DNA from 3 places in the Sinorhizobium garamanticum genome. Region 2 is predicted to be linked to each of the others. Evidence: predicted binding sites of a transcription regulator. Region 2 holds the regulator's gene; each other region holds the start of a gene.

Region 1 (7,417 bases), 2.0 Mb from region 2:
GTATCCCCCTTTCAAAACGGGCATTTACTGCCGCTGCCCTGGCATCGGTGGCCATTGTCTCGGGGTGTTCCACGGTCGAGCATACGTCGCTTGAAGAACTGACCGCCGTGCAGACAGTCACCCCCATCGCGAAGCCCGGGACGGAAATGACGGCCTATGCCCTGCCGACACCGGACGGGGCGGCAACCACCGCTTCGAGCGCGCTCGCAGCACAGGCGATCCCAGTCGCCGCCACGACGACGGCAACGCTGCCGGCCACGATGGAAATGGCGACGGGCGTCACCCCAGCAACGGATACGACATTGGCCTTTGCGGCGCCGCAGCGAGTCGCAGTTCCCGTGGCCAAACCGGGCCAGGCATTCGAGGTGGCGATGGCAGCACCAGCCGGTACGGCACTCCCCTCGACCGCCGAGCTTGCAGATAAGCCGGCCGGCGCCGAGCCCGCGGCCGTGCCCTTTCTAGGGGTCGCCGCCGCCATGGAATCGGATTTCGACACGGGCGAACCGGTCGGCCTCGAAACGCTGGTCGCCAAGCGGATGATCGTTCCAACGGCACGGCCGAACACCGGGATGATCGGCTCGGCCGTCGGCGCCGTTGCAAGCGTCATTCCTGACTCGATGAAGTTTTCCAAGACGCCGACCAGTTCGCGTCCCGAACTCGACCGGCTGATCAAATATTACGCCGAGCTGAACGGTATTCCGTTGGAGCTCGTGCACCGGGTCGTCAAGCGCGAGAGCAACTACAATCCCCGCGCCTACAGCAAGGGCAATTACGGCCTGATGCAGATCCGCTACAACACCGCCAAGGGGCTCGGTTATGAAGGACCGGCCGAGGGCCTGTTCGACGCGGAAACCAATCTCAAATACGCGACCAAGTACCTCCGCGGCGCCTGGATGGTGGCCGACAACCAGCATGACGGCGCGGTGAGGCTCTACGCCAGCGGCTACTATTATCACGCCAAGCGCAAAGGCCTGCTCGACACGCTCGACATGCGGTAGGCCTCGCGGCACCGTCCGGCAAGTAATGTGGCTTTGACATCCGAGGCGCTCAATCGAGCGCCTCTATTATTTTCGCGTTCAGCTTCTGCACGTCGTAGCCGGTGCGCGATGGCGTGAGGCCTAGGCGGACGACAGCCAGCCGCAGCGAGGGAACGAGCATGATCGCCTGTCCGTCGTGCCCGAGCATCCAGAAGGTATCCGGTGGGAAGTTGCCCGTGCCGGCGCGAATGCCGTTTTCCTGCAGCCACACTTGGCCGGAGCCATAATCGCCGCCGGATGCCGCCGATGGCGTGCGCATGAAGGTGACGTAGCCCTCAGGCAATATCCGCCTGCCCTTCCAGCTTCCATCATCCAGCAGAAACTGTGCGAAGCGCGCCCAGTCCTGCGCCGTCGCATACATGTAAGAGGAACCGACGAAGGTGCCGCTCGCGTCCGTTTCCATCACGGCGCTCGTCATGCCGAGCGGGGCGAAGAGCGCCTTGCGCGGATAAGCGAGCGCTTCTGCCGGATCGTCGAACGTCCGCATCCACAGCTGCGACAGAAGATTGCTGGTGCCGCTCGAATAGCGGAATTTTGCACCCGGCTGCGTTTCCAGCTGCTTTGACGCTACGAAGCCGCCCATGTCGCTTTCGAGATAGAGCATGCGCGTCACATCGGTGACGTCGCCATAGTCCTCGTTGAACGCGAGCCCGCTCTGCATCGCCAGGAGATCGGCGAGCTTGATCCGCGACCGATCATCACCGCTCCAGACGGGCAGCAGGTCGCTGCGACCGATATCCATCTTCCCCTCACCGATCCGCAGGCCGATCAGCGCCGCAGTTACCGATTTCGTCATCGACCAGCCAAGCAGCGGCGTGTCCCGATCAAACCCGGGACCATAGGTCTCCGCCACCAACCGGCCATCCCGCACGACGGCGATCGCGCGTATGCCGGGACCCGCCAGACCGGCATCCTCGACGACGCCTTGAATCGCCGGATCGATGTCGGCCTTGCTGCCGTCAGGCCAGCCGATGGCCGCATCGTGCGCCCGGGATGCTCCTGGCTCGGCCTTCGCCTCCCGTGCCGAACCCGCAAGCGCCTGCGCGCCGCTATCGTCAACGTTGGAGCAACCAAATCCTGGCCTGTGGATCGCACGGCCAGGAGCGGCAAAGCCGAATATCCGCGCCGTCACGCGCTCTTTTTCCCGATCGACCGAGACGCGGACGAACTTCAAGAGCGGATGGCCGGGCGCCTGCACGTCTTCCGCAAGAACGGCTTGCGGATCGCGTTTGGCAAGGAAGACATTGGAGCAGACGATCTTGGCGGCGTAGCCGTCGCCGACCTTCAGAAGCTCCGGCGGAAACAGCGCCAGCCAGCCGCCGATGCTCGCAAGACCGACGACCACCACCCCCGCGATCGTCTTCAGCAAACGTTTCATGCGCGCCCTCCTGGCTGCTGCACCGCCACGTCTCCGCCGTGCGGCACTCGCGAGAGAAACAGGATTCCAGCGAAAGGAAAAGCCCCTTGGGAAGCTCGCGCCTGTGCGAAACCCCGTCATCAAAGTGTAGCGGAGTCACTTTAGAAGCGGCTAAGTTTCAATTGGATGGCAGGCAAAGATGAAAGAACTAGCCCCCGATGCCGGCTTCAGCAGGAAGAATCCGAAGCTCAAAAGCGCGCTGCTACAGCACAAGGCCCTCTCGCTTGCAGGCCTCTCTGAACGCCTGTTCGGCATGCTCTTCTCGGGGCTCGTCTATCCGCAGATCTGGGAAGACCCGATCGTCGACATGGCGGCAATGCAGATCCGACCCGGACACCGAATCGTGACGATCGGTTCCGGCGGCTGCAACATGCTGACCTACCTGTCCGCCGGCCCTGCCCATATCGATGTCGTCGATCTCAATCCACACCACATCGCACTGAACCGGCTGAAACTCGCGGCCTTCCGCCACCTGCCGAGCCACAAGGATGTCGTGCGGTTTCTCGGCGAAACCGGCACGCGGTCGAACGTGCAGGCCTTCGACCTCTTCCTCGCTCCGAACCTCGACGCGGCGACACGCACCTACTGGAACGGCCGTGCGCTCGGCGGACGCCGCCGCATCGGCGTCTTCGGCCGCAACATCTATCGTACCGGCCTTCTCGGCCGTTTCATTGCCGCCAGTCATCTGCTCGCCCGGCTCCACGGCATCAACCCGGAGGAATTTGTCCAGGCGCGCTCGATGCGCGAACAACGCCAGTTCTTTGACGACAAGCTCGCGCCGCTGTTCGACCGTCCGGTCATCCGCTGGATCACCAGCCGCAAAAGCTCGCTATTCGGCCTCGGCATCCCGCCGCAGCAGTTCGATGAGCTCGCGAGCCTGAGCGCGGAGAAATCGCTTGCCGCGGTGCTGCGCCAGCGTCTTGAGAAGCTCACCTGCCATTTCCCGCTTCGCGAGAACTATTTCGCCTGGCAGGCTTTCGCGCGACGCTATCCGCAGCCCCACGAAGGTGAACTGCCGGCCTATCTGCAGGCCGAGAACCACGAAGCGATCCGCACCCATGCGGACCGCGTCGAGGTCCACCACGCAAGCGTTACCGAGTTGCTTGCCCGCAAGGTGGCTTCGTCCGTCGATCGTTACGTCCTGCTCGACGCGCAGGACTGGATGACCGATCGGCAGTTGAACGACCTTTGGACGGAGATCACGCGCACCGCGGATGCCGGCGCCATGGTGATCTTCCGCACGGCCGCGGAAGCAAGCATCCTGCCGGGCCGCGTTTCCGCGGCACTGCTCGACCAGTGGCACTACGATGCCGAAGCGTCCGTAAAGCTCGGCGCCGAGGACCGTTCTGCCATCTACGGCGGCTTCCACGTCTACCGGAAGAAAGCATGAGCGCCGCTCAGCCCTTGGAAAACAATCACGCCCGCCTCATGGACCAGATGTACCGCTATCAGCGGTACATCTATGATTTTACGCGGAAATATTATCTCTTCGGGCGCGACACGCTGATTCGGGAGCTCAATCCGCGGCCAGGCGCCTCCGTGCTCGAGGTCGGCTGCGGCACTGGCCGCAACCTCGCGATGATCGGTGAGCTCTATCCGGATACCCGCCTGTTCGGTCTCGATATTTCAGCAGAAATGCTCGCCACCGCGCGAACAAAACTTCAGCGACAGGGCCGGTCGGACGTAACTTTGCGCGTCGCCGATGCGACGAATTTCACACCCGCCGCTTTCGACCTGCCAGGTTTCGACCGGATCGTCATCTCCTATGCGCTGTCGATGATTCCCGAATGGCAGAGATCGCTCGACGCCGCGATCGCCGCGCTCAATCCGGGCGGTTCGCTTCACATTGCCGACTTCGGCCAGCAGGAGGGATGGCCCGGCGGCTTCCGCCGCCTGCTCCAGGCGTGGCTGAAACGCTTTCACGTGACGCCGCGCGAGACGCTTTTCGAGGTCATGCGCGAGAAGGCCGAGAGAAACGGGGCGACGCTCGAATTGAAGTCGATCGGCCGAGGATATGCCTGGCTGGCCGTCTACCGCCGCCCGGACCGGAACGGGGTCTGATAACACTCGATGCATCGCCGGCGAGGCAAGCGCTCGCGCCGGCGACACGGAGCCGTTCGTCCCGTCACAATTCCCGCTTGAGCTAACTCAATTTTTACGATGATATGGTGAAAATGGGGCACGCCTCCGAGGGGAAAATCATCATCATGGAAGCCATCGCGTGAGGCAGGATCGTCGATTGTCTCGAAACGGGAACCCCATGCGCCGGCTTCTCCTGGCTTTGCTGCCTGTTGCAACCCTCCTTTCCGCCTGCACCTCCACTGACTACGACCTGGTCCAGACCGCGTCGATATCACCGCGGTTCCACGATACGGACCCGCAGGATTTCGGCGGTCGCGCGCCGCATCGTCACAACATCCACGGCATCGACGTTTCCAAGTGGAACGGCGACATCGACTGGGCGCGGGTCAAGAATTCAGGCGTCTCCTTCGCCTTCATCAAGGCGACGGAGGGCAAGGACAGGATCGACACGCGCTTCAACGAATACTGGCAGCAGGCGCGCGCCGCCGGAATTCCCTATGCGCCCTACCATTTCTATTACTTCTGCTCCACCGCCGACGCCCAGGCGGACTGGTTCATCGCCAATGTGCCGAAGAGCGCCGTCTATCTGCCGCCCGTGCTCGATGTCGAATGGAACGGCGAGTCGAAGACCTGCCGCTATCGCCCCTCGCCTGCGACCGTGCGCGCCGAGATGAAGCGCTTCATGGACCGGCTTGAGGCGCATTACGGCAAGCGGCCGATCATCTATACGTCCGTCGACTTCCATCGCGACAATCTCGTCGACCAATTCAAGGACTATCACTTCTGGGTGCGCTCCACCGCCAAGCATCCGGGCGAGGTCTATGTCGAGCGCCGCTGGGCCTTCTGGCAATACACCAGCACCGGTGTAATCCCCGGCATCCAGGGAAGCACGGACATCAATGCCTTCGCCGGCTCCGCGAGAAACTGGCAGAAGTGGGTCGCGGCGGTTTCCCGTGGCGGATAGACGGGAATAGTCGTTCAGATTGCTCGCACAAACCCCGCGTTTCTTCATTCGGTCATAATGCTCTGAGAGAGCTTCGGCAGACTCCTTACGGCGCCGGCGTCTCTCAGACGCATGAAGGTCGCTGGGGGCATTTCAAATGGCTGCCTGTTTTCTCAAATCGATGCGGGTCTGAGAAACAGGCGTGAGACAGATTGCACGCTCGCCGGCCTTTGGGGCCGCGCGGCGACGGAAAGGAATTATGATGACTGGCACAGCCCGCAAAGCTCTTCTCACCCTCGGACTGCTGGCGCTCGCCGGCACGTCGGCACTGGCGCAAACCCAACCGCAAACGACGCCACGCGTGGCCTGCGGCGGTGATCTCGCCGCGTTCCTCGAGGGCGTCAAGGCCGAGGCCGTTGCCAAGGGTGTTCCTGCCGATGTCGCCGACCGTGCGCTCGCCGGCGCCGCAACCGACAAGAAGGTGCTGAGCCGCGACCGCGCCCAAGGCGTGTTCAAGCAGACGTTCACCGAGTTTTCCAAGCGCACCGTCAGCAAGGCGCGGCTCGATATCGGCGCGCAGAAGATGAGGGAATATGCCGACGTCTTCGCGCGGGCGGAAAGCGAATTCGGCGTGCCGGCGCCGGTCATCACTGCCTTCTGGGCGATGGAGACGGATTTCGGCGCGGTCCAGGGCGACTTCAACACGCGCAACGCGCTGGTGACGCTGGCACATGATTGCCGCCGCCCGGAAATGTTCCGGCCGCAGCTCGTTGCTGCGATCGAAATGGTGCAGCACGGCGACCTCGACCCGGCGACGACAAGCGGCGCATGGGCCGGCGAGATCGGCCAGGTGCAGATGCTGCCGGAAGACATCATCGCCTATGGCGTCGACGGCGACGGCGACGGCCACGTCAATCTCAAGAAGAGCTCACCCGACGCCATTCTCACGGCGGCAAAGTTCATCCAGAGTCTCGGCTTCAAGGCCGGCCAGCCCTGGATCCAGGAAGTCAGCGTTCCGGAGAACCTGCCCTGGGAGAAGACCGGGCTGCAATCCGGCATGACGGCGGGCGACTGGTTCGCGCTCGGCGTCGCGCCGCGTGACGGCAACACCGCCAACAGCGCGCTTGAGGCATCGCTTGTGCTGCCGCAGGGTCGCAAGGGCGTTGCCTTCCTGACCTATCCGAATTTCAAGATCTATCTCGAGTGGAACCAGTCGTTCATCTACACGACCTCCGCCGCCTATTTCGCGACCCGCCTTGCCGGTGCCCCGCCCTATCAGGCCGGCAATCCCGAGCCGGGCCTCGGCGACGTCGAGATGAAGGCGCTGCAGACACGACTCCAGGCGCTTGGCCACGATGTCGGCAAGATCGACGGCATTCTCGGTTCCGGCACGCGCACCGCATTGCAGAAGGAGCAGCTGAAGCTCGGAGTGCCCGCCGACGGCTGGGCAACGCCGGAACTCCTCGGCGCGCTCTGATCCACTGCATGTTTCCTTGATCGGACCCGATTCAAGGACAAAAACATGCAGCAATTCAAAGCGCTACAGCGACCTTTATGCGTCTGAAAAGACGCATGGCGCTTTAGAATTGCGCTCGTCACTGGACGACCGTGACGGGCATGAAAACATTCGAACCAAGCAAGAAGCGGGTGGCAACGCCCGCTTCTCTGTATTAGGGCTTGCGCATAACTTGCAGATTGGCACGGGCACGACCATGAGTTCACCGGCAAAAGCGATTAACACACAGATGACGATGCGCAATTGGGCGCTCCTGACCCTGCTCGGACTTATCTGGGGTGGCTCCTTCTTCTTCGCGCGGGTTGCCGTTGCCCATGTGCCGCCCTTCACGCTGGTTCTCCTGCGTCTCGGCCTCGCGGCGCTTGCTCTCCACATCTACATCCGCGGCCGCTACGGCATCTATCCGGCGCTCAAGGAACGCT
Region 2 (7,417 bases):
AGGCCGAGGACGGGGAGACCTTCAATGTGGCGATCCCCGCCTTCTCGCTTGATTCACCCGGGCTGGTCCGCACCCTGAACTGAGGGGTGCGGCGCCGCAGGAGTATCAGTCGAGGCGCCTCACTGGGAGCGCACCTCGCTGGCCTCGAAACGATAGGTGGTTGAGCAAAACTCGCACGTCACCTTGATCACGCCGTCCTCGATGCTGCTCTCTATATCCTCGCGGTCGAGCCCGGCCAATACCGCCCGGATCTTCTCGCGCGAACAGCTGCAGCGATCAAAGACCGCTTGCGGCTGATAGACGCGGACGCCGCGTTCGTGGAACAGCCGATAGAGCAGCCTTTCCGTCCCGACGGTCGGGTCGGTCAGTTCGTCGGTATCGATCGTTTCGACCATCACCTTGGCTTCCGACCACAGATCGTCCTCTTCGAAGAGGTAGAGAGCCTCCCCTTCGTCGCCATCGCCGCCCGGAAGGTCCGGCTGGCGCATGCGTTCAGCGGCGTCCGGCAGGAACTGGGCAACCATGCCGCCGGCGCGCCAGCGGTGCCGGGGCTTGCCGTCTTCGTCGCGATCGAGAAGCTCCGCGACACCAAGGCGCACCTTGGTCGGAATCTGCTCCGACTGGCGGAAATAGGCGCCAGCGATTTCCTCGAGCGTTGCACCGTCGAGTTCGACGATACCCTGGTAGCGCTGCATGTGAGCGCCCTGGTCGATTGTGAAGGCAAGAACCCCCTTGCCGAGGAGCTCATGGGGCTGTGTGCGCCCACCCTCTTCGGCGGCAGCCAGCGCCTCCTCGCTATAACGGGCATAGGCGCGGACCCGATCCGGCGTCGAAAAATCCGCGACGACAAGATCGACCGCACCATCGCCCTGCGTCTGAACGATCAGCTTGCCCTCGAACTTCAGCGACGTGCCGAGCAGTACCGTCAGCACCACTGTCTCAGCGACCAGACGAGCCACCGGCAGCGGATAATTATGCCGCTCCAAGATGGCATCGAGCATCGGTCCCAGCTGCACGGCACGCCCGCGCACATCGAGCCCCTCGACGTGGAAAGGCACGACATGGTCGTCACCGGCAAAATCGAACTCGCCAAGCCCCCGCACTGTTTCTGTCATGTCTTGCTCCTTGCATCGCGGGTGAAGCGGCATGGAGACATCGATATTCCCCGGCGCAGCCTGCCCGTCATTTCATTTGACCCTGTCGCGAACGAACTTGTCCAGAAGGTTATGCATTCCGTCAGGCGCGGCATGCGCCCGCAATGCACGATGACTGATGGGCGGCCACTGTCCGGTAGCAAAAATCGGAGCCGCCCGCATGCCGCCTAGATTGTGTCTCAGCTCGACAAATTCAATAGGCTTTTCATGCGCTGCCGGCCCCGGGGTCCTCGCCGAGGTCTCGCCCGTATCTACAACGGCGGTCCGCCCTACAGCATGTTTCCCTAACTCGTAGCCGATTTAAGGACAAAACCGTGCAGTAATTCAAAGTACCACAGCGTCTTTGCGCGTCTGATAAGACGCGCAAAGCTGTTGTGTCAACGCGGAACGCCGCCGAAAGGTCTGTGCCGCTGTCGTTAGACGACGCCCATGCACCAGGCAAGGATCGATTTCTGCGCGTGCAGCCGGTTTTCCGCCTCATCGAAGACGACCGATTGCGGGCCGTCGATGACCTCATCCGTGACCTCTTCGCCCCGGTGCGCCGGCAGGCAGTGCATGAACAATGCGTCCGGGGCGGCATGCTTCATCAAGGCCTCGTTGACCTGATACGGCTGGAAAACATTGTGGCCGCGGGCGCGGTGCTCCTGGTTCATCGATACCCAGGTGTCGGTGACGACGCAATCGGCGCCGGCGACGGCCTGCTCGGCCTCATGGCAAAGCAGGATATCGCCGCCATTGTTGCGCGCCCAGTTGAGGAATTTGTCCTGTGGTTCGGACCCGAGCGGCACCGCCATGTTCATGCGATATCCGAAACGCGCGGAGCCTTCGATCAGCGAATGAAGGACGTTGTTGCCATCGCCCGTCCAGGCGATCGTCTTGCCCTTGACTGATCCGCGATGCTCCTCGAACGTCATGATGTCGGCCATGATCTGACAGGGGTGCGTGTCGTCGGTCAGACCATTGATGACCGGCACCGTAGCGTGTTCGGCGAGCTCCATCAGCCGCCGGTGGTCGGTCGTGCGGATCATGATCGCGTCCACATAGCGCGAAAGGACTTTGGCGGTATCGCCGATCGTCTCGGCGCGGCCGAGCTGCATTTCAGTTCCGGAAAGGAACAGGGTTTCGCCACCGAGCTGACGCATGCCGACGTCAAAGGAGACGCGCGTGCGGGTGGAAGGCTTCTCGAAAATCATCGCGAGCATCTTGCCGGCAAGCGGGCGTTCGGCAGTGCCGTCCTTCGTCGCGGTCTTGCGAACGCGGGCGTCGTCAATGATCGTCCTCAGGTCGGCAGTCGCCATCGCCGAGATGTCGAGAAAATGTCTGGTACCTGTCATTGTTCAGAATTCCTGTCGTGAAAGTCGGGCCGTTCAGGCCGCCGCGTCGCCGCTGTTGCTCTTGACCGCCTCGGCGGCGCGCTCAAGCCTCGCAAGCCCTTCTCGGGCCTCGGCGGCGGTAGTGATCAACGGCGGCAGCAGACGCAGCACGTTTTCGCCGGCGGGAACTGCGAGCAGCTTCTCGGCGCGGATTGCTTTCAACAGGTCAGCGGAGGGCACCTTCGCCTTGATGCCGAGCATCAGCCCGTCGCCGCGGATTTCCTCGATCACATTCGGGAAACGATCCTTGAGCGACGCGAGCCCCTGCCGGAAGACAAGAGCGACGTCGCGCACCTGCTCCAGGAATCCGTCGGCGAGAACAACGTCGAGGACCGCGTTTCCGACCGCCATGGCCAGTGGATTGCCGCCATAGGTCGAGCCATGCGTGCCCGTGACCATGCCGGCTGCCGCTTCTTCGGTCGCAAGGCAAGCGCCCAGCGGAAAGCCGCCGCCGATGCCCTTGGCGACCGCCATGATATCCGGCCGGATGCCGGACCATTCATAGGCGAAGAGCTTGCCGGTACGGCCAATGCCGCACTGAACCTCGTCGAGGATCAACAGCAAGCCGAATTCGTCGCAAAGCGCCCGCAACTCCTGCAGAAACTCCTTGCTGGCCGAGCGAATACCGCCCTCCCCCTGGATCGGCTCGATCAGGATCGCCGCCGTCTCATCGTTGATCGCATCCTTGACCGCCGCAATGTCGCCGAAAGGAACTTGGTAAAAACCCGGTGCCTTTGGTCCGAACCCTTCGATGTACTTCTGCTGGCCACCGGCCGCGATCGTCGCGATCGTGCGGCCATGGAAAGCGCCTTCGAAGGTAATGATATGGAATTTTTCCGGATTCCCCCTGGCGAAATGATAGCGGCGCGCTGTCTTGATGGCGCATTCAAGCGCTTCCGCGCCTGAATTCGTAAAGAACACGCGATCCGCGAAGGTCACGGCCGTCAGCCGGCGCGCCAGGCTTTCCTGTCCCGGAATCTCATAGAGGTTGGAAAGATGCCAGACCTTGTCCGCCTGCGCCTTCAGCGCCTCGACGAGGTGCGGATGGGCATGGCCAAGCGAGTTCACGGCAACCCCGGCGGCAAAATCGAGATAGCGCGAGCCGTCCTCGGCAATGAGCCAGACGCCCTCGCCTCGCTCGAAACGCAACGGCGCACGCATATAGGTGTCGTAGAGCGGCGTTGTTGCGGCCATGGCGAACTTCTCCTTCCGTCCTGGTGGCATCGATATCGGGCGATCGTGTCCGATAAAAATCAAAAATGCCGCCTTTCGGCGGCGCAGGCACTATTCCCATTTCGCACTGCAATGTCAACAAAACCAAGGCTTGCAGCGAGCTCGGGCGCACGGATTCCGACGTGCGAAAAAACATCCGGCGGGGGCTTGCAAAAATGCAACGGCCAGCCAGCAAGTTGGGGAAAACCCCAAAATCGATTCGGCGCGAATCCCGCGACTCTTGCCACGGAGTCACCCTGCCAGTAGGTTAATATTCAATTACTAGACGCATGCGGCGGACCTAGTCACCAAAAGAGTTATCGCGTTGCAGCTCCGGAGTTTTTCCGGAGCTTGGTGATGGATTCTGCCATCCAACGCCGAGAACGGAGAGTGCAGAAATGAACTGGACTGACGAGCGGGTGGAGAAACTGAAGAAGCTGTGGTCCGAAGGCCTGAGCGCCAGCCAGATCGCGGCACAATTGGGTGGTGTCAGCCGTAACGCCGTCATCGGCAAGGTTCACCGGCTGAGCCTGCCGGGGCGGGCCAAGGCCGGCGGCACGACCAATGCCGCCCGCCCGAAGCGCACAACCTCTGCGCCCCGCGCGCCGAATTATGCCTCGCGCGTCACAACCCGCACCGTCACCCGCACCGCTGGCGCCACCGTGCTCAAGGAAGAGATCGAAGTCGATCTCGTCGCGGAGCAGAACCTCGAACTCGCACCGAACGTCGTCGTTCCGATGTCGCGCCGCCTCGGCCTGACGGAGCTGACGGAACGCACCTGCAAGTGGCCGATCGGCGACCCCTTGAAGGAAGAATTCCATTTCTGCGGCAACGAGTCGCCGGAAGCTTCGCCCTATTGCAGCTATCACACGCGGCTCGCCTATCAGCCTTCCGGCGAGCGCCGGCGCATGCGCTGATCCGCTTGCATGAACGCTACGGAAAAAGGGGCGGTGCCGCCCCTTTTTTTGATGCCTATGAAACGCAGACTCTATCAGCTTTCAAGCGAATAGCCGGCGCCGCGCACGGTGCGTATGACATCGGGCATGTTCGAGAAGTTCAGCGCCTTGCGCAGACGGCCGACATGCACATCCACGGTGCGCTCGTCGACGTAGATGTCATGTCCCCACACGCCGTCGAGAAGCTGTGAACGGGAGAAGACGCGCCCTGGCGAGGACATAAGGAACTCCAGGAGCCGGAACTCCGTCGGTCCGAGCCGGACTTCGCGGCTGCGCCTGTGGACACGGTGCGTCTCGCGATCGAGCTCGATGTCGCCGCAGCGCAACAGCGTCGAAAGCACCTCGGGCTTGGCACGCCTGAGCATTGCCTTCACCCTCGCCATCAGTTCCGGTGTCGAGAACGGCTTGACGACATAGTCGTCGGCGCCGGTGGCGAGGCCACGAACCCGCTCGCTTTCCTCGCCGCGCGCGGTCAGCATGATGATCGGCAGGCGCTCCGTTTCCGGCCTCTGCCGTAGCCGGCGGCAAAGTTCGATGCCGGACACTCCGGGCAGCATCCAGTCGAGGATCAGGAGATCCGGCAACCGCTCCTGAAGGCGAATCTCGGCCTCGTCTCCACGCAATATCGTATCGACGTCGAAACCTTCGGCCTCGAGATTGTAGCGCAGGAGGACGCTCAGCGCCTCCTCGTCCTCGACAACAGCTATCTTCGGCAACATTCGGTCATGCTCCTTCCCACGCGCGGACGCCATCATGCAACCGCGACACAGTATGGGCCGCGACAATCACGGCCGGGATAAGATCAACGCATGCGCAAAGGCATGCGGACGTCGGGCGGGACTAGTCCGTCACCGACCCTAGGGTCGACGTCGTGTCGTCCTTCGGCCGTTCGCCTTGCGGCTGAGCACCCGTCGCCATGTAATAGATCGTTTCGGCGATGTTGGTCGCATGGTCGCCGATACGCTCGATGTTCTTGGCGCAGAAGAGAAGATGCGTGCACGGCGTGATGTTGCGCGGATCTTCCATCATATAGGTCAGCAGTTCGCGGAAAAGCGACGTGTAGATCGCGTCGATCTCTTCATCGCGCTCGCGGATGCTGTTCGCCTTTTCCGGCGAACGGGAGGCATAGACGTCGAGCACTTCCTTGAGCTGAACCAAGGCCAACTCCGCCAGATGCTCCAAGCCGCGCGCAAGCTTGCGCGGAATGCCGGATCCGGCGACCGCGATCACGCGTTTGGCGGTATTCTTGCCGAGGTCGCCGACGCGCTCCAAATCGGCGGCGATCCGGATCGACCCCATGATCTCGCGGAGATCCGACGCCATTGGCTGACGCTTGGCGATGGTGACGATCGCCTTCTCGCCGATCTGACGCTCGGCGTCGTCGAGGATCGCGTCGTCGGAAATCACCTTCTGCGCCAGGGCCAGATCCGAGTTCACCAGCGCCCGGACAGAGTCCGCAACCATCTGCTCGGCAAGCCCGCCCATCTCGGAGATCCGGCGCGCGAGATATTTCAACTCCTCGTCGAAGGCTGAGGTTATATGTGCATGAGTCATTTTCGTTTCCTCAAGGCGCGCGCTGTTCTGCATGGACCTTCATCAATCGTAAGGGTTGGAAACCGCTTTAGCCGAACCGACCCATAATGTAGTCCTGCGTGCGCTGATCATCCGGATTGGTGAACATCTTGTCGGTGTCGTTCTCCTCGACGAGATTGCCGAGGTGGAACATGGCGGTGCGTTGCGAAACGCGCGCGGCCTGCTGCATCGAATGGGTCACGATGACGATCGTGAAATTCGCGCGCAGCTCGTGAATGAGCTCCTCGACCTTCGCGGTGGCGATCGGATCGAGCGCCGAGCAGGGCTCGTCCATCAGGATCACTTCGGGGCTGACCGCAACGGCACGCGCGATGCAGAGGCGCTGCTGCTGACCGCCGGAGAGGCCGGTGCCCGGCTCTAGCAGCCGATCCTTGACTTCGTTCCACAAGCCAGCCTTCACCAGGCTGTTCTCGACGATCTGATCCAGGTCGGACTTGTTACGCGACAGACCATGGATGCGCGGGCCGTAGGCGATGTTCTCGTAGATCGATTTCGGGAACGGGTTCGGCTTCTGGAACACCATGCCGACGCGAGCCCTGAGTTCGACCACGTCCACGCTCGGATCGTAGATGTCCGACTGGTCGAGCGTGATCTTGCCGGTTACGCGGCAGCCTTCGATGGTGTCGTTCATGCGGTTGAGCGTGCGCAGGAAAGTCGACTTGCCGCAGCCCGAGGGACCGATCAGCGCCGTCACGGTATTCTTGCGAACATTCAGGTTCACGTCGAAGAGAGCGCGCTTCTCGCCGTAGTAGACGGATACGTCCTTTCCGACCATCTTGAAGTTTGCATCGCTCATCTTCTGATCCAGCGCCTTTTCAACTGCTGCTTCGGACATAATATTCATCTCTGTTTCTCCCTACCAGCGGCGCTCGAAGCGCTGCCTGAGAAATATCGCGATCCCGTTCATCAGCACGAGGAATGCCAGAAGAACCAGGATTGCAGCGGAGGTTCGGGACACGAAGCCGCGTTCGGGGCTATCGGCCCAGATGTAGATCTGTGTCGGTAGTGCGGTAGATGCAGCGAAGACGCCCTCGGGCGGGCTGGTGATGAAGGCGTTCATGCCGATCAGCAGCAGCGGCGCGGTTTCGCCGAGCGCTCTTGCCAGCGAGATGATGCTGCCGGTCATGAC
Region 3 (7,417 bases), 1.5 Mb from region 2:
TTGAGCCGCGCAAGCTCGTCCATCAGGTCCTGCGGCAGATCGAGATATTCGCGCATCGGCACCTGGATATTCTCACGCACCGTCAAGGCGGAAAAGAGCGCGCCATGCTGGAAAAGAACGCCGAGCCGCATGTCGAGTGCCATGCGCTCGGCATCGCTCACCTTGTCGTATTCGGCTCCAAGGATCTCGATCGTGCCGGAACGCTTCGGCAAGAGTCTGAGCACTGTGCGCATCAGTACGGACTTGCCGGTACCGGACGCGCCGACGAAGCCCAGAATCTCGCCGCGCAGCACTTCGAGATTGAGCTTGTCGAGCACGATGTTGTCGCCGAAACCGACCGTGAGGTCGCGAACCGAAAGCACCGCTTCGCGCCGTTCCGCTGCGTTGTCCGGTTGTTTTTCCATGACTGCCTGAACCATGTTCCGTCCGCCTCAGAAGTCGATTGCCGCATAGAACATGGCAAACAATCCATCGATAAGGATGACGACGAAGATCGACTTGACGACCGACGAGGTCACGCGACGTCCGAGTGACTCGGCGCTGCCGCCGACCTTGAGCCCTTCGACGGCGGCAACGACGCCGATGATCAGCGCCATGAACGGCGCCTTGATCATGCCCGCAGCCACCGACGAGAAGTCGACAGCTTCCTGAAGCCGTGACAGGAAGGTCGCGACCGTGATGCCCGAGTAGCTCCACGCAACCAGCGCCGCACCGGTCAACGCCGCGAAGTTCGCGATGATCGTCAGGAGCGGCAGCGCGATCGTCAGCGCTACGAGGCGCGGAAAGACCAGAACGCCGACGGGGCTGAGGCCCATGACCTTCAGCGCGTCCACCTCTTCGCGCATCTTCATCGAACCGATTTCCGCGGTGATCGCGCTGCCAGATCGGCCGGCAATCATGATTGCGGTCAGCAGCACGCCGATTTCGCGCAACTGCAGAATGCCGACGAGGTCGACGACGAAGATCTCGGCGCCGAACGACCTGAGCTGGAAAGCTCCCTGCTGCGCGATGATGGCGCCGATCAGAAACGACATGAGCGTGATGATCGGCACCGCCATGACGCCCATGCGGTCGATCTGATGCACGATCGCGGCCGGCTTAACCCCCGCGTGGCGCCCAAGCTTCAACTGGGCGCCGCGCACGGCCGAGCCGAGAATGAACATCGCGGCGACCGTGTCGGTCCATATAGACACGGTTACCTCGCCGATCGGCGCAAACAGCCGCTGGAAAAGCGGAGGTCTCGTGGTGTCGCGTTCCGGCGAGCGCAGCTTTTCCGGAAGTGCCTGCACGAGTTCGACGTAACGCTGGCCGCCGCTCGCGAAATGCACTTCCGCACCGGCCTCGCCGCCAATACCGTTCATGAAGCGGCGGATGATCCAGGCGCCCGCTGTATCCATCGCCGTGACGCCGGAAAAATCGAACTCATGCCGTCCCCCCGAGGGGCGGCCAAGCTTCTTCAGCTTCGCGGCCATCGCCTCGGCTGTCTCGTGTCGCCAGTTGCCGCTGAAGACATAGCGCCGACCCTGTACGCCGGCGCTCTCCTCAAGCGTGACATCTGCAACGATCTGGGATTGGGAATTCGTCACGTGATCTTGGTCTTCCCGGTTGGCCCTTGCATAATTCTTTAAACCAGATTCGATTTAAGGACCAAATCTTGCGGAAATTCAAAGTCGTAAAGCGCGTTTTGTGCGACTGAAAAGCTACACTGGTCAAAAGAGTTCCAAAAAAACGTAGAACGTCACAGCGGGTGATGGCGGAGATGCCGCCGATCAACCCGGCGGAGAAGATCCAATGCCACTTTCGCTTACTGCAACCGTCCAACATTTTCCGATTGCCGGCGCCTTCACGATTTCCCGCGGTTCGAAGACGACGGCGAGCGTCGTCACCTGCCGGATCAGCGACGGCAAGGTGACCGGTTGGGGAGAATGCGTACCCTATGCCCGCTATGGTGAATCCCTGGAATCGGTCCTGGCTGCCATCGAGGCTGTGCGCTTGTCGATCGAAGCCGGCTTGACGCGCCCTGATCTGCAGAAGGCTATTTCGCCTGGCGCGGCTCGGAACGCCGTCGACTGCGCCCTTTGGGACCTGGAAGCGAAGCAAAGCGGCAAGCGCGTCCATGAGCTCGCCGGCATCGCCGCTCCCGGCCCTCTGACGACCGCCTACACCCTCTCCCTCGGCGAACCGGAGGAGATGATGAAGCGGGCACAAAAATATTCCCATCGCGCGCTGTTGAAAGTGAAGGTCGGCACAGCCGACGACACAGCGCGCATTCGCGCCGTGCGCCAGGGGGCGCCGGAAAGCGACATCATCCTGGACGCGAACGAAGGCTGGACGGAGGACAATCTTGCCGCCCATTTCGCGACCTGCGCGGAAAACGGCATCTCTCTCATCGAGCAGCCATTGCCGGCAGGCCGAGATCAGGCGCTCGCGTCGATCGCGCGCCCGGTTCCGGTCTGCGCTGACGAAAGCGTGCACGGAACAGACGATCTCAAGGGATTGGCCGGACGCTACGATGCCGTCAACATCAAGCTAGACAAGACCGGCGGGCTGACTGAAGCGCTGCGCATGCGCGCCGCAGCCGAGGCGCTCGGGCTGAAGATCATGGTCGGCTGCATGGTCGGCAGTTCGCTCGCCATGGCGCCGGCGATGCTCGTCGCCCAAGGCGTCGATTTCGTCGATCTCGACGGCCCGCTCCTGCTTGCCGAAGACCGCAAGCCGGGCCTGCGCTACGAAGCCTCTCTCGTCTTTCCGCCTGAGGCCAGCCTCTGGGGCTGAAGATACCAGCCGGCAAAGGCGAAACAGCAGCCGGTAAAAGCGACGGCCGACATCGAATAGAAGCCGTCGACGCCGAACCACGCGTAGAAATAGCCGGAAAGGAACGTGAAAATCGCCGTGAAGAAGCCGGTGTAGAAGAAATAGAGGCCCTGTGCCGAAGCCTCCTGCTCTTCCGCAACCCTCTCGATCAGCTTGTGCTGCATGCCCGTGTGCATGATCGCATAGGTGAAGGCGTGGAAACACTGCAGGATGAAATAGCCGGAGAAGCCGAGATCCATCGGGAAGATCAGCCAGCGCACGACGGCAAATCCGCAGCCGGAGAAGATCATTGTCCATACGCTGAAGCGCCGGATGATGGCCTTGGCAAAAACGAACATCAGCACCTCGGCTGCCACGCCGGCGCTCCAGAGAGCTCCGATCTGCGTGCCGCTGTAGCCGATATGCTGCCAGTAGATGGCCGAGAAGGCGAAGAGCATGGCATGGCTGCTGTTGACCAGCGTGACGCCGATCAGCAGCAACTGCAGGTCCGGCTGGCGCAGCGATTTCGGCGGCGGCTCGGTTAGAGCCGTGATCGGTGAAGGGCGGCGCGGCCGGCCGACGCGCGGGGCCGCCAAGGCCATAAGGACCATCAGCCCGAAGCCCACGGCCATCGCCGGCAACACCACGGGGCCGCCAAATCTGCCGATCATCCAGCCGCCCAGCATGGTCGCACCGATAAAGGCGACCGATCCCCAGACGCGCATATGAGCATAGTCGAAGCCCCAGCGCCTCACGCCGGAAAGCGCGATCGCCTCGACGATCGGCACATAGGGCGAATAGACTGCCGATTGCAGCGCGTAGATGACGAGCACCGGCCAGAAGCTCTGCGCGTAGAAAAGGATGAAGGCCGTCGCGAGGGAGAGCACGGCCGACCAGATCAGCACGATCACCCGCTCGCCGATCCGGTCCGCAAGCAGGCCCGCGAGCGGCGCCGTGATAACGCGAATGAACATCGGAACGGCGAGAACGACGCCGATCTCGAAATCGGTCATCGACAGCGTGCTGAGCCAGACCGGAAAATACGGCATGGCAAAGCCGTTGACGATTAACGGCGCACAAAAGAGCAGCGCTATGCGGAGCGCGAAACGACGCGGCGGAGGCCCCACATTAGAGGGCGCGGATGAGGGAATCATGGAGTGACCTGATGGCTGTAAGCCATCCTCTAGCACAACCGCGCCGCAGCTCACATAAGCTAGTTTTCGCCACAGGCGCGGCGCGAAAAACAGCGAGGGAAATGCGGAACGGGGTTAGGCGGCCTGCGGCGCGAGGACGCGCGCCAACATCTTTTCGGCCTCGTCGGAGCTTTCCACCTCGATCATGCCGCCGCGCATCCGGTGCCAGGTGATAAGCTCCATCCTGCCGTCGTGATGTTCGGCGATTGCCGTGCAGCTTTCGACCCAGTCGCCAGTGTTGATGTAGCGGACATCGCCGATGTCCTCGATCACCGCGTGGTGAATATGGCCGCAGATGACGCCCTGCGCGTCGTGACGGCGCGCCTCTTCGGCGACGACCTTCTGGAACTCGCCGATGAAATTCACAGCGTGTTTGACCTGCAGCTTTGCCCACGACGAGAACGACCAATAGGGCATGCCGAGACGGCGGCGGATCGCCGCCAGCCCGATATTAATGGCGATCGCCATGTCGTAAGCCCAGTCGCCGAGATAAGCGAGGACGCGCGCATTGCGCACCACGACGTCGAATTCGTCGCCATGCAGGACGAGATAGTTGCGCCCGTCTGCGGCTTTGTGCATGTAGCGCTGGGCCACCTCGATGCCGCCGAAATGCACGCCCGGAAAATCCCGCATGAACTCATCGTGATTGCCGGGAATGTAGATGATGCGGGAGCCTTTGCGGGCCTTGCGCAACAGCTTCTGGACCACGTCGTTGCACGGTTGGGGCCAGTACCAGCTGCGCTTCAGGCGCCAGCCGTCGATGATGTCGCCGACGAGGATGATGGTTTCCGCCTCGTGATGGCGCAGGAAGTCGAGCAGGTAGTCGGTCCTGGCTGCCTTGGAGCCCAGGTGGACGTCTGAAATGAAGAGCGTCCGCAGTTTCCGAACCGAGTTCTGTTGGGATACCGATGCCGCGGTCATGCCAGCCTCGTCTTGGTTGAGCCTCTTGACGCCCGTCAAAACCAGACTCGTGTTTCAGGAAGATGACACGGCGTGTGTATGCGACAATCCAGGCGCCGGAAAAGAACCGCGGCGAAACTGTACGCCGCCCGCAATTCATGCCAAAAGGCCGAGACCAAGAACGAGGAATGCAAGGCATGAACACGGGCGATAAAGCGAAACCCCAATCGGTTCCGGCGAGCGGAGACATCGATCAGCAGGCACTTTTCTTCCACCGCTACCCTCGCCCGGGCAAGCTTGAAATCCAGCCGACCAAGCCGCTCGGCAACCAGCGCGATCTGGCGCTCGCCTATTCGCCCGGCGTTGCCGCGCCCTGCCTCGCTATCAAGGACAACCCGGAAACGGCTGCCGATTTCACGGCGCGCGCCAATCTTGTCGCGGTGGTCTCCAACGGCACGGCCGTTCTCGGCCTCGGCAACATCGGACCGCTCGCCTCCAAGCCGGTCATGGAAGGCAAGGCCGTGCTCTTCAAGAAGTTCGCCGGCATCGATGTCTTCGACATCGAGATCGACGCGCTGACCGTCGATCGCATGGTCGATGTCGTCTCGGCATTGGAGCCGACCTTCGGCGGCATCAATCTCGAGGACATCAAGGCGCCGGAATGCTTCGAGGTCGAGCGGCGACTGCGCGAAAAGATGGAGATACCCGTCTTCCACGACGACCAGCACGGAACCGCGATCATCGTTGCTGCCGCCGTTCTGAACGGCCTCGAACTTGCCGGCAAGGATCTTGCCAAGGCGAAGATCGTCGCCTCCGGCGCGGGCGCGGCGGCGCTTGCCTGCCTGAACCTCCTCGTTACGCTCGGCGCCAAACGGGAAAACATCTGGGTCCACGATATCGAGGGCCTCGTCTACCAGGGACGCGAAGCGTTGATGGACGAGTGGAAGGCCGTCTATGCGCAGGACAGCGACAATCGGGTGCTGGCCGACAGCATCGCCGGCGCCGACGTCTTCCTCGGTCTGTCAGCCGCCGGCGTCCTCAAGCCCGAACTGCTTGTGCAGATGGCGGAGAAGCCGCTGATCATGGCGCTCGCCAACCCGACTCCGGAGATCATGCCGGAACTCGCCCGCGCGGCGCGCCCGGACGCCATGATCTGTACTGGACGATCCGATTTCCCAAATCAGGTCAACAACGTTCTCTGCTTCCCGCACATCTTTCGTGGCGCGCTCGATTGTGGTGCGCGTACGATCAATGAAGAAATGAAGATGGCGGCGGTGCGGGCAATTGCCGGACTTGCGCGCGAGGAGCCTTCGGATGTCGCGGCACGCGCCTACTCGGGCGAAACGCCGATCTTCGGGCCAGACTACCTCATCCCCTCGCCGTTCGACCAGCGGCTGATCCTCCGCATCGCTCCGGCCGTCGCGAAGGCAGCGGCCGAAAGTGGCGTCGCGACCCGCCCCATTCAGGATTTCGACGCCTATCTCGATAAATTGAACCGCTTCGTCTTCCGCTCTGGCTTCATCATGAAACCGGTCTTCGCGGCCGCCAAGAACGCCGCCAAGAACCGCGTCATCTTTGCCGAAGGAGAAGACGAACGCGTGCTGCGCGCCGCGCAGGTGCTGCTCGAGGAAGGCACCGCTAACCCCATCCTGATCGGCCGCCCCCAGATCATCGAGACGCGTCTGCGGCGCTACGGCCTGCGGATCCGCCCGGATGTCGATTTCGAGGTCGTGAATCCTGAAGGCGACCCGCGCTATCGCGACTATGTCGACGACTATTTCGCACTCGTCGGCCGCCGCGGCGTCATCCCGGAAGCGGCCCGTACCATCGTGCGCACGAACACGACCGTGATCGGCGCTCTCGCGGTCAAGCGCGGCGAAGCGGACGCGCTGATCTGCGGAGTGGAAGGACGCTACAGCAAACACCTGCGCGATGTTTCGCAGATCATCGGCAAGCGGGCGGGTGTTCTCGATTTCTCGGCGCTGAGCCTGCTCATCTCGCAGCGCGGCGCAACCTTCTTCACCGACACCTATGTCAGCTACAATCCGAGCGCCGAGGAGATTGCGCAGACGACTGTGATGGCGGCCGGGGAAATCCCCCGCTTCGGCATCACGCCGCGTGCGGCACTCGTGTCGCATTCGAATTTCGGCTCGCGCGACTCCGAAAGCGCTTCGAAAATGCGCGCGGCGCTGCATCTCGTGCGTGAACTCGCACCCGACCTCGAGGTCGACGGCGAGATGCACGGCGACGCGGCGATCTCCGAAATCTTGCGCCAGCGTGTGATGCCGGATAGCGCGCTGAACGGCGAAGCCAACCTGCTCGTATTCCCCAATCTGGATGCAGCCAACATCACGCTCGGTGTGGTCAAGACCATGACGGACAGCCTGCATGTCGGGCCGATCCTGCTGGGCTCCGCCCTGCCCGCGCATATTCTTTCGCCGTCGGTCACATCCCGCGGCGTGGTCAACATGGCCGCTCTTGCGGTCGTGGAGGCAAGCCATCCTGTCTAACGAACAGACACTCGTTAGGGC

What was found. The regulator PhoB, encoded in region 2, activates phosphate uptake and scavenging genes when phosphate is short. The targets are predictions, from matches to a motif close to TGTCATNNANCTGTCAT.
Region 1: the regulator PhoB is predicted to act here: its motif matches at 2,530-2,546, upstream of PZN02_RS12445 (BtaA family protein).
Region 3: the regulator PhoB is predicted to act here: its motif matches at 4,959-4,975, upstream of PZN02_RS16335 (UDP-2,3-diacylglucosamine diphosphatase).

What each region holds. Positions count from the first base shown of each region.
Region 1 is NZ_CP120373.1:2,679,828-2,687,244, reverse strand. Features, by position in the region: gene PZN02_RS12455 (lytic transglycosylase domain-containing protein) at 1-998, shown strand, start outside; gene PZN02_RS12450 (serine hydrolase domain-containing protein) at 1,048-2,415, opposite strand; gene PZN02_RS12445 (BtaA family protein) at 2,594-3,844, shown strand; gene PZN02_RS12440 (class I SAM-dependent methyltransferase) at 3,841-4,515, shown strand; gene PZN02_RS12435 (glycoside hydrolase family 25 protein) at 4,715-5,500, shown strand; gene PZN02_RS12430 (lytic murein transglycosylase) at 5,742-6,956, shown strand; gene PZN02_RS12425 (DMT family transporter) at 7,192-7,417, shown strand, end outside.
Region 2 is NZ_CP120373.1:726,072-733,488, forward strand. Features, by position in the region: gene apaG (Co2+/Mg2+ efflux protein ApaG) at 1-83, shown strand, start outside; gene PZN02_RS03505 (Hsp33 family molecular chaperone) at 120-1,115, opposite strand; gene argF (ornithine carbamoyltransferase) at 1,571-2,488, opposite strand; gene PZN02_RS03515 (aspartate aminotransferase family protein) at 2,522-3,721, opposite strand; gene PZN02_RS03520 (GcrA family cell cycle regulator) at 4,138-4,656, shown strand; gene phoB (phosphate regulon transcriptional regulator PhoB) at 4,731-5,414, opposite strand; gene phoU (phosphate signaling complex protein PhoU) at 5,536-6,249, opposite strand; gene pstB (phosphate ABC transporter ATP-binding protein PstB) at 6,317-7,132, opposite strand; gene pstA (phosphate ABC transporter permease PstA) at 7,145-7,417, opposite strand, start outside.
Region 3 is NZ_CP120373.1:3,462,300-3,469,716, reverse strand. Features, by position in the region: gene PZN02_RS16355 (ABC transporter ATP-binding protein) at 1-419, opposite strand, end outside; gene PZN02_RS16350 (ABC transporter permease) at 432-1,586, opposite strand; gene dgcA (N-acetyl-D-Glu racemase DgcA) at 1,792-2,775, shown strand; gene PZN02_RS16340 (MFS transporter) at 2,727-3,947, opposite strand; gene PZN02_RS16335 (UDP-2,3-diacylglucosamine diphosphatase) at 4,062-4,907, opposite strand; gene PZN02_RS16330 (NADP-dependent malic enzyme) at 5,084-7,396, shown strand.